Regions from separate parts of the Paenibacillus sp. NPDC056722 genome, predicted to be linked through region 2. Evidence: riboswitches for the same ligand, from Rfam matches in the RefSeq annotation. Region 2 holds a riboswitch; each other region holds the start of a gene.

Region 1 (3,137 bases), on a different contig from region 2:
TTTCCGGGTACCTTCTCCGTAAAGGGTGATGTTGCCGCCAGATTGAATAATGCTGCTATCGCTATAGGGAAGATCAATCCGGACTTTAGTCTCCTGCATAACAACAATGCCCCTGTACATATCCTTAAGCAGCTTCAGGAAGGATTCCACAAGCGCATCATTCAACAACCCGATAAACTGATCTGGCTGTAAAAAGACCTCCAGCAAGCGTTTCAACTGTTTCGTATCCTGTGGGTAGGTATGCTTGATATCGGAGAGAACGTTCAGAAGCTCGGGGATCAGAATCGCAAATCGTTTATATTTGGTATCGAGCAGAAGCTGAATGACCTGGCCGTAATTGACAGGCTGCTGGCGGTTGGCTAGCTTTTGGGACAATACCTTAGCCGCTTTCCGTAGCAGAATGCCTTCCTCCATGATCTGTTTGGAAAGATGATAGAGCCGGTTGTTGAATACGCCATGATATCCCGAATACAGCTTGCTCTCCGTCACATCGCCCATAATCCAAATACTTCCGGTTGCCACGATGGTCGCATTCTTCACACTTCCGTAAATATAGACATTTCCAATCGCTTCAATAATCATCTGCTCTTCCACATCGCCGTGAACAGCAACGTCCCCCGCGAATACGATATGCCCGGTCTCAGCATTGACATTCCCCAGGACCCTGTGCGCTGCAGCAATATCAAAGGTAGAGCCCTTCACTCCTGTCAGGCGGGGTCTTCCGGTACGAAGCGCCATGACCTTCACTCCAGACACAAGCTGTGTATGTTCCTTGGCGGTAAGCCGGATATCTTCAGGTGGCGTAGCAGGAAGCAGATGTCCGTACACATCATATCCGGGTACCCCTTCGATGGATGGATGCTTGATGGCTATGATGTCACCCTCCTGAACTTCGGGGATGTCCGGGTAATTCTGCCCTTCCTGTCCGCTCACGTTTCGATGAAAGATTTCGGCTGTTAGGGCTTCCTCGGAGAAAGGAATTTCGATTCGTGCATTGGTCGCGGGTTTGGGCGCAGTGCCTTCCGCTACACGGACTGGCCGTCCGGTGGGGCGGTTCAATTCCTCGTAGATTGCGGGAATATTGAGGTTCTGTGAGATGGATCTTTTATCAAAATCAGCCAGGACCTGCTCGATGCGAAGTGTAGACAGCAGGGCTTTCTTGTCCTGCTCCGCACTGACAGCGATGTTGTTCGTGGCTGCACAGTTCTTCAGGCGCCAAGCGTACTGTTCTACCCGCCGCACGGTAAGGAAGGCAGACAGCTTGTCTTCGGAGACTGTAATCTCGTACGGGGCTGATTCTTCAATCTCCCATTCCAGGCGGTCGGATGACAATACTTCTGTAGGGGTAGTAATGATCTGCCGGTTCTTCCTAAGGACTACGGGAGACACGGGAGAGACGACAGCAGGTTTGCCGCCAGATAAGGGTGAGGTGATGAAAAATTGATTGTTTTGAATAATGATGATGCCATTCTTATTGTTGGTGTCGTCCGATGGTAGAGATTGCGTAGCATCATTCAAGATGGATTCAGAGGGATCTATCGGCAAAGGCCGGGTAAGTTCTTTTACGTCATTTCGATCAGGGCGGTGCGTCATTCTGTTACCTCGCTTCTTTGTATAATCAAAGGCATCTGTACATAGAGAGTACCGTCATTCCGGTACGATAATCCGCTAGGAATATCCGCCATGCAGGCGTCTAATTGGCAGCCTGGCAACCATAAATGCAGCTTGTGCATTCTTAGGCCCATTGCTTTGCGTCCTACCCTTTCGAATAGTTTGCCTTTAAAAATGGATCAATGATGTATACTCAGCATCAGGCACTTTAATCGACTAAAATCGACAAAAAAAGAAGGCGCCGGTACGTCGTATATTTAAAATGTCGGCATTAAATCCTTTTAATTTTAGTGCTAAAGTAACGAATTGACAATAGGGAATAAATAATTTCACCCAGACCATTCACATGTAAAAGAGAGGCGTCTAAGCCGGATGGCCCGGGACGTCTCTCACAGGATCACATAATCCGTAGAAAGTGGCTATATATTCCACATTTCCTTAATTATAACGTGTAAGATGGTTTTAGTAAAATAAAAGGACTCTCCGCTTTATAACTTGTGGGAGAGTCCTTTTTTCATGTAATGAATTCCTTGGGTGATGTCTCGCTTAGCCTCGTGCGGTACCGCCGAACAGGTGGCATATTCCGCCCGTTCCACCTCATCCAGCACCCGGTTCAGGTGCGAGAAGACTGCACCAAGATCGCGCATAGCGGTCAGAGGGCAATGGCTCTGAAGCTGGGAGAAGCAAGAGAGCTGCAATTCCCGCGCATGATGCAGGGCATCCGGGAGAGAACGGGGGCGTTCGGTATCCGACAGGGTTTCCGTTCCGTACAATGCGATGCAATCGGCAGTGGCTTCCAGCGAACCGGCCATCCCTTCTGCGGCTGCATAATGCGGTGGCAGCAGGGCGATCTCATCTATAATTTCCTTCACGTAGGCATGAACGGTTTTAAGATGAGAAGTAACTGTACTAAGCCTGTTCAATTCATTTCGGCATTGGTAATGCGATAGCGTGTAATGAATTTCTTTCTGCTTCTTGCCGCTTCGCTTCAGCAGTTCACCGGCTTGTTTCGATACCGCATTGCTCTTCTCCGTACTTTGTTCACCAGCGGCAAGACCTCTCAGTGCTTCTGCCAGCAGTTGGCTTCCTTCAAGTGCCAAGGCTTTTACCTTGACGAACCCCTTCGGCGGAACGATAATCATATTGATAAGAATGGCAATCAGCACTCCGATGAAGGTCTCGGTTATTCTGGAGACTACATAATCGTTTTGATAGAAGGAAAGGGCCATAACAGAGGTGACGCCTACTTGGGTCACGGCCTGAATATTCACGCGGCAGGCGGTGGCGATGCCAATGCCGATGAGCAGCATAAGCAGGATGGAGAGTCCGCTTATGTTAAAGAACTTGCCGACGATCAGAGCGACGATCCCGCCAAGAATGATGCCCAAAAGGCGGTAGATTCCTTTTTCTACAGAGCCCTTAACCGTACCTTGGGTAATCAGAATGGCAGCTAGCGGAGCAAAGTACAAATAGTGATTACTATAAAGACTGTGCACCACCACCCAGGAGAGCGAAGCGGCCAGCGT
Region 2 (3,137 bases):
ACCTTGTTCAAAGCTACCGCATCTGCGATCGCAGCGGAGAATTGATCCAAAGTTTCACAGCGATATCCGGTTGCTCCAAGCGATTCGCCGAACTTCACAGCGTCCATTGGGACTTCGAATAGGGTTCCGTCGATACGGCCTGTGGTCTTCTCCATGCCCTTAAGCGCCATATCCAGCTGCATGTTGTTTACAACGATAAAAATAACCGGGATATCCTTACATACTGCTGTATTAATCTCTGCACCCAGCATCATAAAGCATCCATCGCCAGTCACACAGAAGATCGTTTCATCCGGTGATGCAACCTTGGCGCCGATAGCCATGCCAATTGCATTACCCATGCAGGCAAAATAGGCATCGAATACAAAACTGCCCGGTTTTTTAACGTTATACCATTTAACGGCATTAAAGCCATGGCTTCCATCATCCACGAATAGAGTGTTGTTGTATGGAATAAAGTCACTCATCACGCTCATAACTGAAGCCAGGGACAGGCCTGGAAGCTCAGGCAGTTCTTCCCGATAGTTAAAGCTTGGAGTATTATGTTTGGTCACAGAATCTCTATCCAGGTGTTCAAGATAATACACAAGATTATCACGCAGATCCCCGGTGACCGGTATAGTTTTGGAGGTCAGAATCTTGCCTACAAACGTTGGGTCACTATCGAACTGAATTAATGTCTCTGGATGATTCTCGCGTTTTAGATTACAGATGGTCATATCGCTCAGACGGGAGCCCAGCACGATATACAAATCACTACGATTCAGCATGTCATCGCCATGTGTACATCCGCCGACACCGACAGGACCGTGATACAGCGGGTGATCCCAAGGAATAGCACCTTTGCCGCCAGGAGAAGTCACGACAGGGATGTTGAATGTTTCAGCCAGTTCGATCAGCTCTTTGTGAGCCCCGGAACGGTTAACACCTTTACCGGCAATAATCAGTGGGTTCTCAGCATTGTTAATAGCGTTGATTACACGGTCATAATTGGAGATGCTAACGAGCGTTTCACGCTCTGGATAAACTACCGGGAATTCTTCCAGAAGTTCAGTCTGAACGTCGAATGGCAAGCAAAGATGAACGGGACCACGGTTACCGCTCAGAGCAATTGAGATAGCATGATTGAAAATGGTGCTTAAGTTATCGCCACGTTCTACAAGCTTACTGAACAGGGTAGCGGGTTTAAACATATCGGCAAGATCAGCCAGATATGAGGAAGAATCCTGACATTGCGGAATACCTAGTTCTTTTATAGATTGATGCCCTGTAATAAATAACACCGGAATGTTATTCGCCTTGGCATGGGCCGCTGCAGTAAGCAGATTCGTTCCTCCGGGACCGGATGTCCCGAAAGCAACGCCTAGTCCGCCAGTCTTAAGGGCATAGCCTGCGGCTTCAAAGCCGGAACTGGATTCATGTCTTCCGGGAATAAACTCAATACCGTAATCCACCATCTTTAGAACTAAGGGGCAAATGGATTTACCAATGATACCAAATGAATGGGTTACTCCGAGGTTACGTAGTGCCTCCGCCATATAATCTGCGACTGTCTTCAAAAAAAACACCTCTCAAGTAAATGAATTGGGTTAAGTAAAAGATAAATATATTATCGTTCTGGTAATGCCAAATGTTTAGAACGATACAAACAGGTACAAAGAAACAACAAAACCTGTGCTCGATTAATGGAGCACAGGTTGGAAGCAAAAAACCGCCAATCAGACCGCGAAATTAAGTCGATCCTCCTGGTTTTCTCTGCAACCTGGCAGTCATGGCCCCCAAAAAAATGAGGCTGTAGATCCATGGCTTTGCGTCATTCCTTTTCAGGAATTTTGCCCATATAAATGTTATAACTAATTATAAGAATAATTTTCCTTTACATTATATTCCTAGCTCGTCTTTGTCAATATATTTTACACAAACGAACTCGGAATTTGACGAAAAATATGAAATAAAGTAGGAATTTAGTTTTAATTTAAAATGTATCCAAGGGTGCATTGCAAAATGGAATGCGGTTACAAAATAGGCCTGAAATATGCATATCATTCAGAGAAAAAGCAAGATTGTATTAAAGGGATTGGTGTAAAAATGCAAATTAGATGAAAACAGCTGAATGGACAAGATTAGATATTAATTGAAGAAATTAGTTGGAGTTAAATTTACGATGATGTATTTCATGAAAGGCAATGAATCCAAGTGCTCAATTTCTTTTGGACTGCACAGGAGGGAAGTGGGTTAAAAGTAGGGTGTTTGAAAGGGGAGAGGATAAATTTTATTTGTGGGTACGAACTTCTAGAAAGGTCTGAAAGTGATATAATGCAAACGTTTCATAAGTTACAAAACAGCCGTAAAAGTTTGAACTTATACGGCTGTTTTGTGTTAAAAGGAACAAAAATAAAAATTTTATGACAAGTTCTAAAATTTAAAAATATGAATCGTTTTTTGTAGCTGAAAGACGGCTGACGTCATTTTTTCAGACTCATCCGCAACGGATTGGAGGGCATTGATCTGCTCACTCATCGATGCAGAGACTTCCTCGGTGCTGGCTGCTGTCTGCTCGGTAATTGCTGAAATATTCTCAATCGCAGAGGAGATCTTCAGAGCACTGTCCAGCATCAGGTCGCTTTCCGAAGAGAAGGCGGCGATTTGCTCGGTAATGTACTGTACACTTTGGACAATTTGCCCGAAAATCTGTGCAGTTTGAATGATCATTTCATTCTGTACCTGAACGACTTCTTCATTGATGGTGATGTTCGCAATGGCTTCCTTAATGTCACTTTCAATGCTACGTACGAGGCCGAAGACCTCTTTGGTCGAGGCGGTTGATTCCTCTGCCAGTTTGCGTACTTCCTGAGCTACCACAGCAAATCCACGGCCATGTTCTCCGGCACGGGCAGCTTCGATGGAAGCGTTCAGAGATAACAGGTTGGTCTGTTCAGCAATTTCGGTGATGGTTTTCGTAATCATGGTGATACCGCGAGCATTATGGGAAAGGGCATCAATGGTATCGGCCACTTTTTGTGTAGCTTCGATATTCTTACGCATGCCTTCTGCCTGGGTATCCACCGATTGGCGACCTTGCTCCACCAATTCTAGCGTATGTATAGATTTCTTGTTCATTTCTTTGGTTGAATGTG
Region 3 (3,137 bases), on a different contig from region 2:
CATCGCCCAGATTCTCGTAATACTCCACTTTAATATCGTACAGCTGCCCGGCGTTCAAGGCGATGTTGCCCTGATGCTCAGCTCCGCTCTGATTATTCCAGCTGTCAATGACCGCTTGCCCGTTGATCCATACCCGAATGCCATCATCGGATTCGGTGTAGATCTGGTAATCTTCGCTATACAGCGGTTTGATCTTCCCTGTCCAGCGGATAGAGAAATTATCAACGCCGAGCAGGGCTGTATCTGGTGAACCCTGCCGCCAATTATTATCAATTACTGCATCATCCCGGGTAAGAACTGGTGCACCGGAAAGCTGCATATTATTGAAGTATTCTCCCGTTAACCCATTAGCCGTCTTATGCGTCCCCCCCGTTCCAGCATTCCCTGTAGGGACGTTCGCAGCAGGAGGCTTCGGTGTGTTCGATGGCATAGCTGTTGGTGCAGGTGGAGGTGGCGTAGGTGCCGGCACCGCTCCAGCCGCAATCTTGTCTCTCGTTACTGTGTAACTATTGTTCATAAAACCTTTAATATCGTCGGTGTGGTTATTATCGTATAGCATTTTTCCCCAGGTCATCATAAAGGTCCATTTGCTCTGGGTCTCTCTCAGCTTGGCTACGTCTGGCATTTCCCCGTTCTCTCCGATACCGATCGGCTTCCCGGCCGCCAGCGCCAGCAGACTATCGTAATGGCTTTGTTTATAATCGTTCTCATATATATCTGCAGCGAGAATGTCTACTTTATCCGCACCCGGATAGGTCAGGGCATACGGATCAGCCCACGCATTCGGGGCATTCGGACTCCATACCCAGAGCAGATTATTCAATTTATGAACGTTAACAAAACGGTCATACATAATATTCCAAAGTGCAGCGAAATTATTTTTCTTCCCCCACCAGAACCAGTCTCCGTTCATTTCGTGATATGGGCGCCATAATACGGGCACTCCTGCATCACGCAAGCTTTTCAAAGGTACAGCCACTTTATCCAGTTCGGCAATCAGGTTGTTGTACTGTACCGTCCCTGGTGTAACGTACTTGTTGAATTCCGCTTGGCTGAGACTTCTGGAGACATTGGACCAATCATAGCTGGTTCCCGGCAGGTTGGCATGGAAGGTCATGGCGACTACTCCGCCGCTTTTGTTCCAGTTGATGGCGCTGTTCACTACATTCTGGCGATACCAGGCAACCTGACTCTCATTCTGGCCACTGATGGCCCCCATCTCGTAACCGTGCAGTGCGGCATATTTACCGGTGGTGTCTTGCAGCTTAAGATTGAACTCGTCGGGACTCTCCAGGTAGTCATGCTGCCCTGCAATAATTCCTTTTCCAGATAAAGAGTACATATAATTAAGCAACTTTACAGCTTCAGGCGAGGCAGCGGGATTAACCGGAGTACCGGAGCTTGCAGCTCCTGCCGCAGACGGGACGATTCCCATTCCAAGGGGAAGGGCTGTCAAAAACAGAACAAGGGACAGGAGGGCGCGCAACAAACGATACTTACGGTAAGCTTTCAACATACATCTCCCTTTCGGTAGCCAGGCTGCCATTCTTGCGAAAGGCCCTGTGGCTTTGCGTCCCTACCTTTCGATAGGTTTGCCTTTTGTCGAATTAGAGGGTTTATTCCTCTTACCGTAAATATCGACGCTATTTAATTATTTTTTAGTGCATTTATGAAAAAAATATCATTTTTGAGTCTTTATACCTGTTTTGTAAACTTCGCATTTGGTTAAATAGATAGTTTGTTCTATTAAATTTCCTGACATTGGAATCCGGTCCTAGGAGATAAACTGATGCAGCCCAATATCTTCCCAATTCAGGGTGATACGGATATTATCTTCCTCCACCAGTTCAGAGCCTGTCTGCACTTCAATAAACTCCACATCCGTCAAAGCCAGGATGGCATGCTTGGTGCCCTCCGGAATACGGACCACATCGCCAGCCTTCACGTTGTGCATTTTCTCATTCAGCACAATGCTGGCTTCCCCACTGATAATGGTCCAGATCTCACTGCGTTTGCGATGCAACTGGTAGCTGATATTCTTGCCCTGTGAGATGCAAATCCGTTTGGTCAGCACCTCATTGCCCTCTTCATATTTCACATAATCAATGACACGATAATGGCCCCAGCGGCGCTCCTCGTACATCGGGCGCTGATCAAACGACTTCAGCACCTCCTTGATCCGTGGGCTTTCCGCCTTATGGGTTACGAGAATACCGTCAGGACTGGCAGCGATAATTAGATCTTTCGCCCCAATGACTGTTATAGGAATATCCAGTTCATTCACGAGGCAGGTGCCTTCCGAATCAGCTGTGACAACGCCTTTGCCAACATGATTACTGCTCATCTCTTCCGTCAATGTATTCCACGTGCCGAGGTCCTTCCAGAAGCCGTCATACGGCTGAACAACAATTCGCTCTTCCTTTTCTACCACTTCGTAGTCAAAGCTAATAGAAGACAGTAGCTTATACTGCTTCTGCAGTTCCTCATAGTTGAGAGGCAGCCCCTTGCGTTGCAGAATATCCAGCAGATACCCGAGACGGAAAGCAAACACACCACAGTTCCACAGCGCATTGCGGCTGATTAGCTCCTCGGCCTGAACGCGATCCGGCTTCTCCTGGAAATGGCTTACCTGCATAAAGCCGCTCACCGCAGGCTCATCGGAGGTCGGGATGATATACCCGTATTTCTCCGAAGCATGCTCAGGCACCACACCCATGAGCGCCAAATTTGCGCCGCTCTCCTCTATCGTTTGTTCAAGCTGGGCTACAGTTTCAAAGAAAGAAGCCTCAACATAAGGGTCCACTGGCAAAATAGCCACCGTCTCAGCAGGCGATACGCCAGCTACGGTATATAAATAAGCCGCCGTCAGCGCAATAGCCGGGAAGGTATCGCGGCGCTCAGGCTCAACAATAATCGGCACATGGCCTCCCAATTGGCTCTGGATCATTTCTACCTGCCCACGACCTGTAGCCAGATAAGATGAATCTGCGAGTCCAGTCTCTTCGAGCTGTCTCCACACCCGCTGCACCATCGATTCCGGCTCACCCTGCGGGCTTTCCAGTACCTTCAGAAATTGCTTCGAACGTGAATCATTAGACAATGGCCAGAGCCTCTTACCTGAACCGCCTGATAAAAGT
Region 4 (3,137 bases), on a different contig from region 2:
GACCTTGTAAAAGCAGGCATTCTTGGTTCAGTGTTCGGCGAAAAATCAGGGATCAAAGCAGGAACTCTAGATAAGCTGTCCGTTCAGTTTGCCTTTGTCGACAACTTCCAGCCGCAGAACTACTACCAGGGCGACAGCCTGAAATTGAATTGGACCTTCGAAGCTAAACAAGGTGCTGGCGAATATAAGTAAGCCGTCCGGTCTAAATTCAGCAGCTATTTCTTCTACCATTATTTCTTCTACCATTTTATTAACCATATAAGAGGAGGAATTTAATCATGGGTATCAAAAAAACATTGGGTCTTGGTGTGGCATCAGCGGCTTTGGGATTGTCTTTAATCGGGGGAGGTACCTTCGCTTACTTCAGCGATACAGCAGAAAGCACAGCAACTTTCGCCGCTGGCACGCTGGACCTGAATACTAATCCTGAGCAAAACGTAAACCTGAGCAATCTGAAGCCAGGCGACATCGCTGTCCGCAGCTTCACTCTACAGAACAACGGCACGCTCGACATTAAGGAATTGAAGCTGGCTACAACGTATAATGTTACGGATGCTAACACTAATAATGGCTCAGAGGATCTGGGCGCACACTTTAAAGTAAAACTGCTTGATAGCAGCTATACTAGCGGCCCGATTACTGGCCATGTCGTTGGCGAAGCAACACTCAAAGATTTGCAGAACAATCCAGGCTATGATCTGGTAGCTAACGCCTTCCCAGGAGGCATCTCCGCTGCCCAATCTAAGACGCTCAAGCTAGCCTTTGAGTTCGTTGAAAACGGCCAGGATCAAAACATCTTCCAAGGAGACAGCGTAGCCGTAACCTTGACCTTCAATGCTAAGCAAGGCGCTGGCGAATTTAAATAAGCCTGTTCTTCTAAAAACTACCGGCATCTCTTAGACCTTTAACCGGGCTGGGACATGCCGGTTTTTTGCACCAGTCCCCTCCCTCTTTCTCCTCTGAACAGCAATGTATCTTTGTCCGTTTCCAGGAAATTTGTTATACTTATACAAAAAGTACGGAGGGGCGTTGTCATCGTGCCTGATAATATGGGAGGGCGCATCCATGAACTCCGGGTAGAGAAGGGCTTATCCTTATCCGAGCTTGCGGACAAGGCGGATGTAGCCAAGTCGTACCTGAGTAATGTTGAGAGAAATATCCAATCCAACCCCTCTATCCAATTCATTGAAAAAATTGCCGATGCGCTCCAAGTATCTATTCACGTGTTGCTATATGGAGATCTCTCCGACACTGAAGAGACGCCGCTGGATTCGGAATGGTTCCGGCTCGTGCAAGAGGCAATGAGCTCCGGCATCAGCAAGCGGGAGTTCAAGGAATTTCTGGATTATCAAAAATGGCGTCTTGAACAAAAGGATTAATAATTTCAGCCCTGAGCGCTTCAACACCTCGGGCACCCCATCATATAGAGAAGGGCACAGCATATGCTGTGCCCTTCTCTATATGTATCCTGTTATGATTCAAGCTGCTAAATAGCCTTCAACGCCTTCTCATTAAAGAAACGGCGAATCTCCTCCGCCTTGATGCCCGCCTTCTTGGCACTCAGCAGCAAATATACCCATTCTAAATCCAGATCGACTGTCTGCAGTTCTCCGTTGTTCCCCTGGTTGGACTTATCCAAAAAATCTCCTCCTAAGATTTCGCGTCCCCAGGCAGTCCGGCCGTCTTAGTATTTCTACCTTAGACCCGAGACTTTGTGCCCCTGTCTTTCAACAGGTTTACCCTTTACTGGATCCTTCACATGAAAGGATCTGGCTAGAAATTATTATTAAAAACCTTGCTGCAATAACATTATACAAGAAATAATCGGAAAAGTGTGTCGTTTTCTGGAAACTTCTAAGGAGACAAATGTAAAAAGTTTAGCTCTTTTTGACTAATACCTGTCCAACTTGAAACCATCTGTATGAGATGTAAAATTTTTAATTTATGAATAATTCTACTAATTCAAACGAACTATATAAAGTTATTAACCAAACTTCAAATCCTCTAAACAGCTTTTCCTGTCAAATCAGGGTCTATTGAATCATTTTAATAGTTCCGTCCTCTTGGGGTAATCTACTTATGGCGCTATGGCATCAATAACCAGGGTGAACCATACCGTTTTGCGATTGGATTGGACGAAAGTATGAATTGATTAAGATCACCGAAAGTAGCACAATAGAAAGGAAATGAAAACGCAACCATCACAGCTCCGAACAAGGCCCATACCAGCGCCCTGCGTTTGGAGTTCATCCGTTAGGAGGATGTATTCATGGCAGCCAAAGAGCCCTACAATGAATCTGTTTGGAGCAAATATTACGGTCCCAATCTGGGCTACATTCAAGAGAAGTATGAGCAGTTTGTGAAAGACCCCTCCTCAGTTGAAAATAATTACCGTGAACTCTTTACTGTTTATGGCCCGCCTCCCCTGGCGCCGGATGCCGAACCAGCTCCGCAGCCGATCGTTTCGGGAGATGCCGTTTGGCTTCGTAAGGCTGTCAAAGCCTCCAAGCTGATCGCTAACATTCGTATATATGGCCATTTGGCCGCCAATATTGACCCGCTGGAGCGGGATCACAACCCTATGATAAAATGGCTGAATCACGAAACATATGAACTGACGCGTGAGGATCTCATGGCCCTCCCTGCTTCGCTGATTTGGGAGAATGTCCCGGATAATATTCAAACCGCTTGGGACGCCGTTCACCGGATGCGCCAAGCCTATACACAAACTATCGCCTACGAATTTGGTCATGTGCATGATGAACAGGAACTTCGCTGGTTGAACAGCCAGGCAGAATCCGTTAACTCACCTGCGCCACTGAATACCGCTGAACGCAAGGAATTGCTGAGTCGGTTGATTCAAGTGGAGCAGTTTGAGACGTTCCTGCACAAGACTTTCGTAGGCCAAAAGCGTTTCAGCCTCGAGGGCAACGATGCCCTGGTGCCAATGCTGGACGAAATCGTACGCGCAGCCGCACATGAAGGTGCTGAGCATATCCTGATGGGCATGGCCCACCGTGGACGTCTTAATGTACTGGCTCATATCCTTGGCAAACCTTACGACATCATTTTCTCTGAGTTCCATCATTCACCGAACAAGGAGCTATTCCCTTCGGAAGGATCCATGGGCATTAACT

What was found. A riboswitch is a leader RNA that binds a small molecule or an ion and turns the genes downstream of it on or off. The one in region 2 is predicted to bind cyclic di-GMP.
Region 1: linked by a shared signal. The riboswitch ahead of ACFRAM_RS15230 (flagellar assembly protein A) and the one ahead of ACFRAM_RS08770 (thiamine pyrophosphate-binding protein) in region 2 are both predicted to bind cyclic di-GMP.
Region 3: linked by a shared signal. The riboswitch ahead of ACFRAM_RS19515 (glycosyl hydrolase) and the one ahead of ACFRAM_RS08770 (thiamine pyrophosphate-binding protein) in region 2 are both predicted to bind cyclic di-GMP.
Region 4: linked by a shared signal. The riboswitch ahead of ACFRAM_RS18475 (anti-repressor SinI family protein) and the one ahead of ACFRAM_RS08770 (thiamine pyrophosphate-binding protein) in region 2 are both predicted to bind cyclic di-GMP.

Annotation. Positions count from the first base shown of each region.
Region 1 covers NZ_JBHTYV010000005.1:281,479-284,615, reverse strand. The annotation lists gene ACFRAM_RS15230 (flagellar assembly protein A) at 1-1,593, opposite strand, end outside; cyclic di-GMP riboswitch class I at 1,697-1,788, opposite strand; gene ACFRAM_RS15225 (FUSC family protein) at 2,100-3,137, opposite strand, start outside.
Region 2 covers NZ_JBHTYV010000003.1:44,446-47,582, reverse strand. The annotation lists gene ACFRAM_RS08770 (thiamine pyrophosphate-binding protein) at 1-1,568, opposite strand, end outside; cyclic di-GMP riboswitch class I at 1,754-1,847, opposite strand; gene ACFRAM_RS08765 (methyl-accepting chemotaxis protein) at 2,416-3,137, opposite strand, start outside.
Region 3 covers NZ_JBHTYV010000008.1:130,771-133,907, forward strand. The annotation lists gene ACFRAM_RS19515 (glycosyl hydrolase) at 1-1,516, opposite strand, end outside; cyclic di-GMP riboswitch class I at 1,527-1,607, opposite strand; gene ACFRAM_RS19520 (sugar phosphate nucleotidyltransferase) at 1,775-3,137, opposite strand, start outside.
Region 4 covers NZ_JBHTYV010000007.1:183,440-186,576, reverse strand. The annotation lists gene ACFRAM_RS18490 (TasA family protein) at 1-192, shown strand, start outside; gene ACFRAM_RS18485 (TasA family protein) at 279-866, shown strand; gene ACFRAM_RS18480 (helix-turn-helix domain-containing protein) at 1,050-1,379, shown strand; gene ACFRAM_RS18475 (anti-repressor SinI family protein) at 1,487-1,639, opposite strand; cyclic di-GMP riboswitch class I at 1,667-1,751, opposite strand; gene ACFRAM_RS18470 (2-oxoglutarate dehydrogenase E1 component) at 2,270-3,137, shown strand, end outside.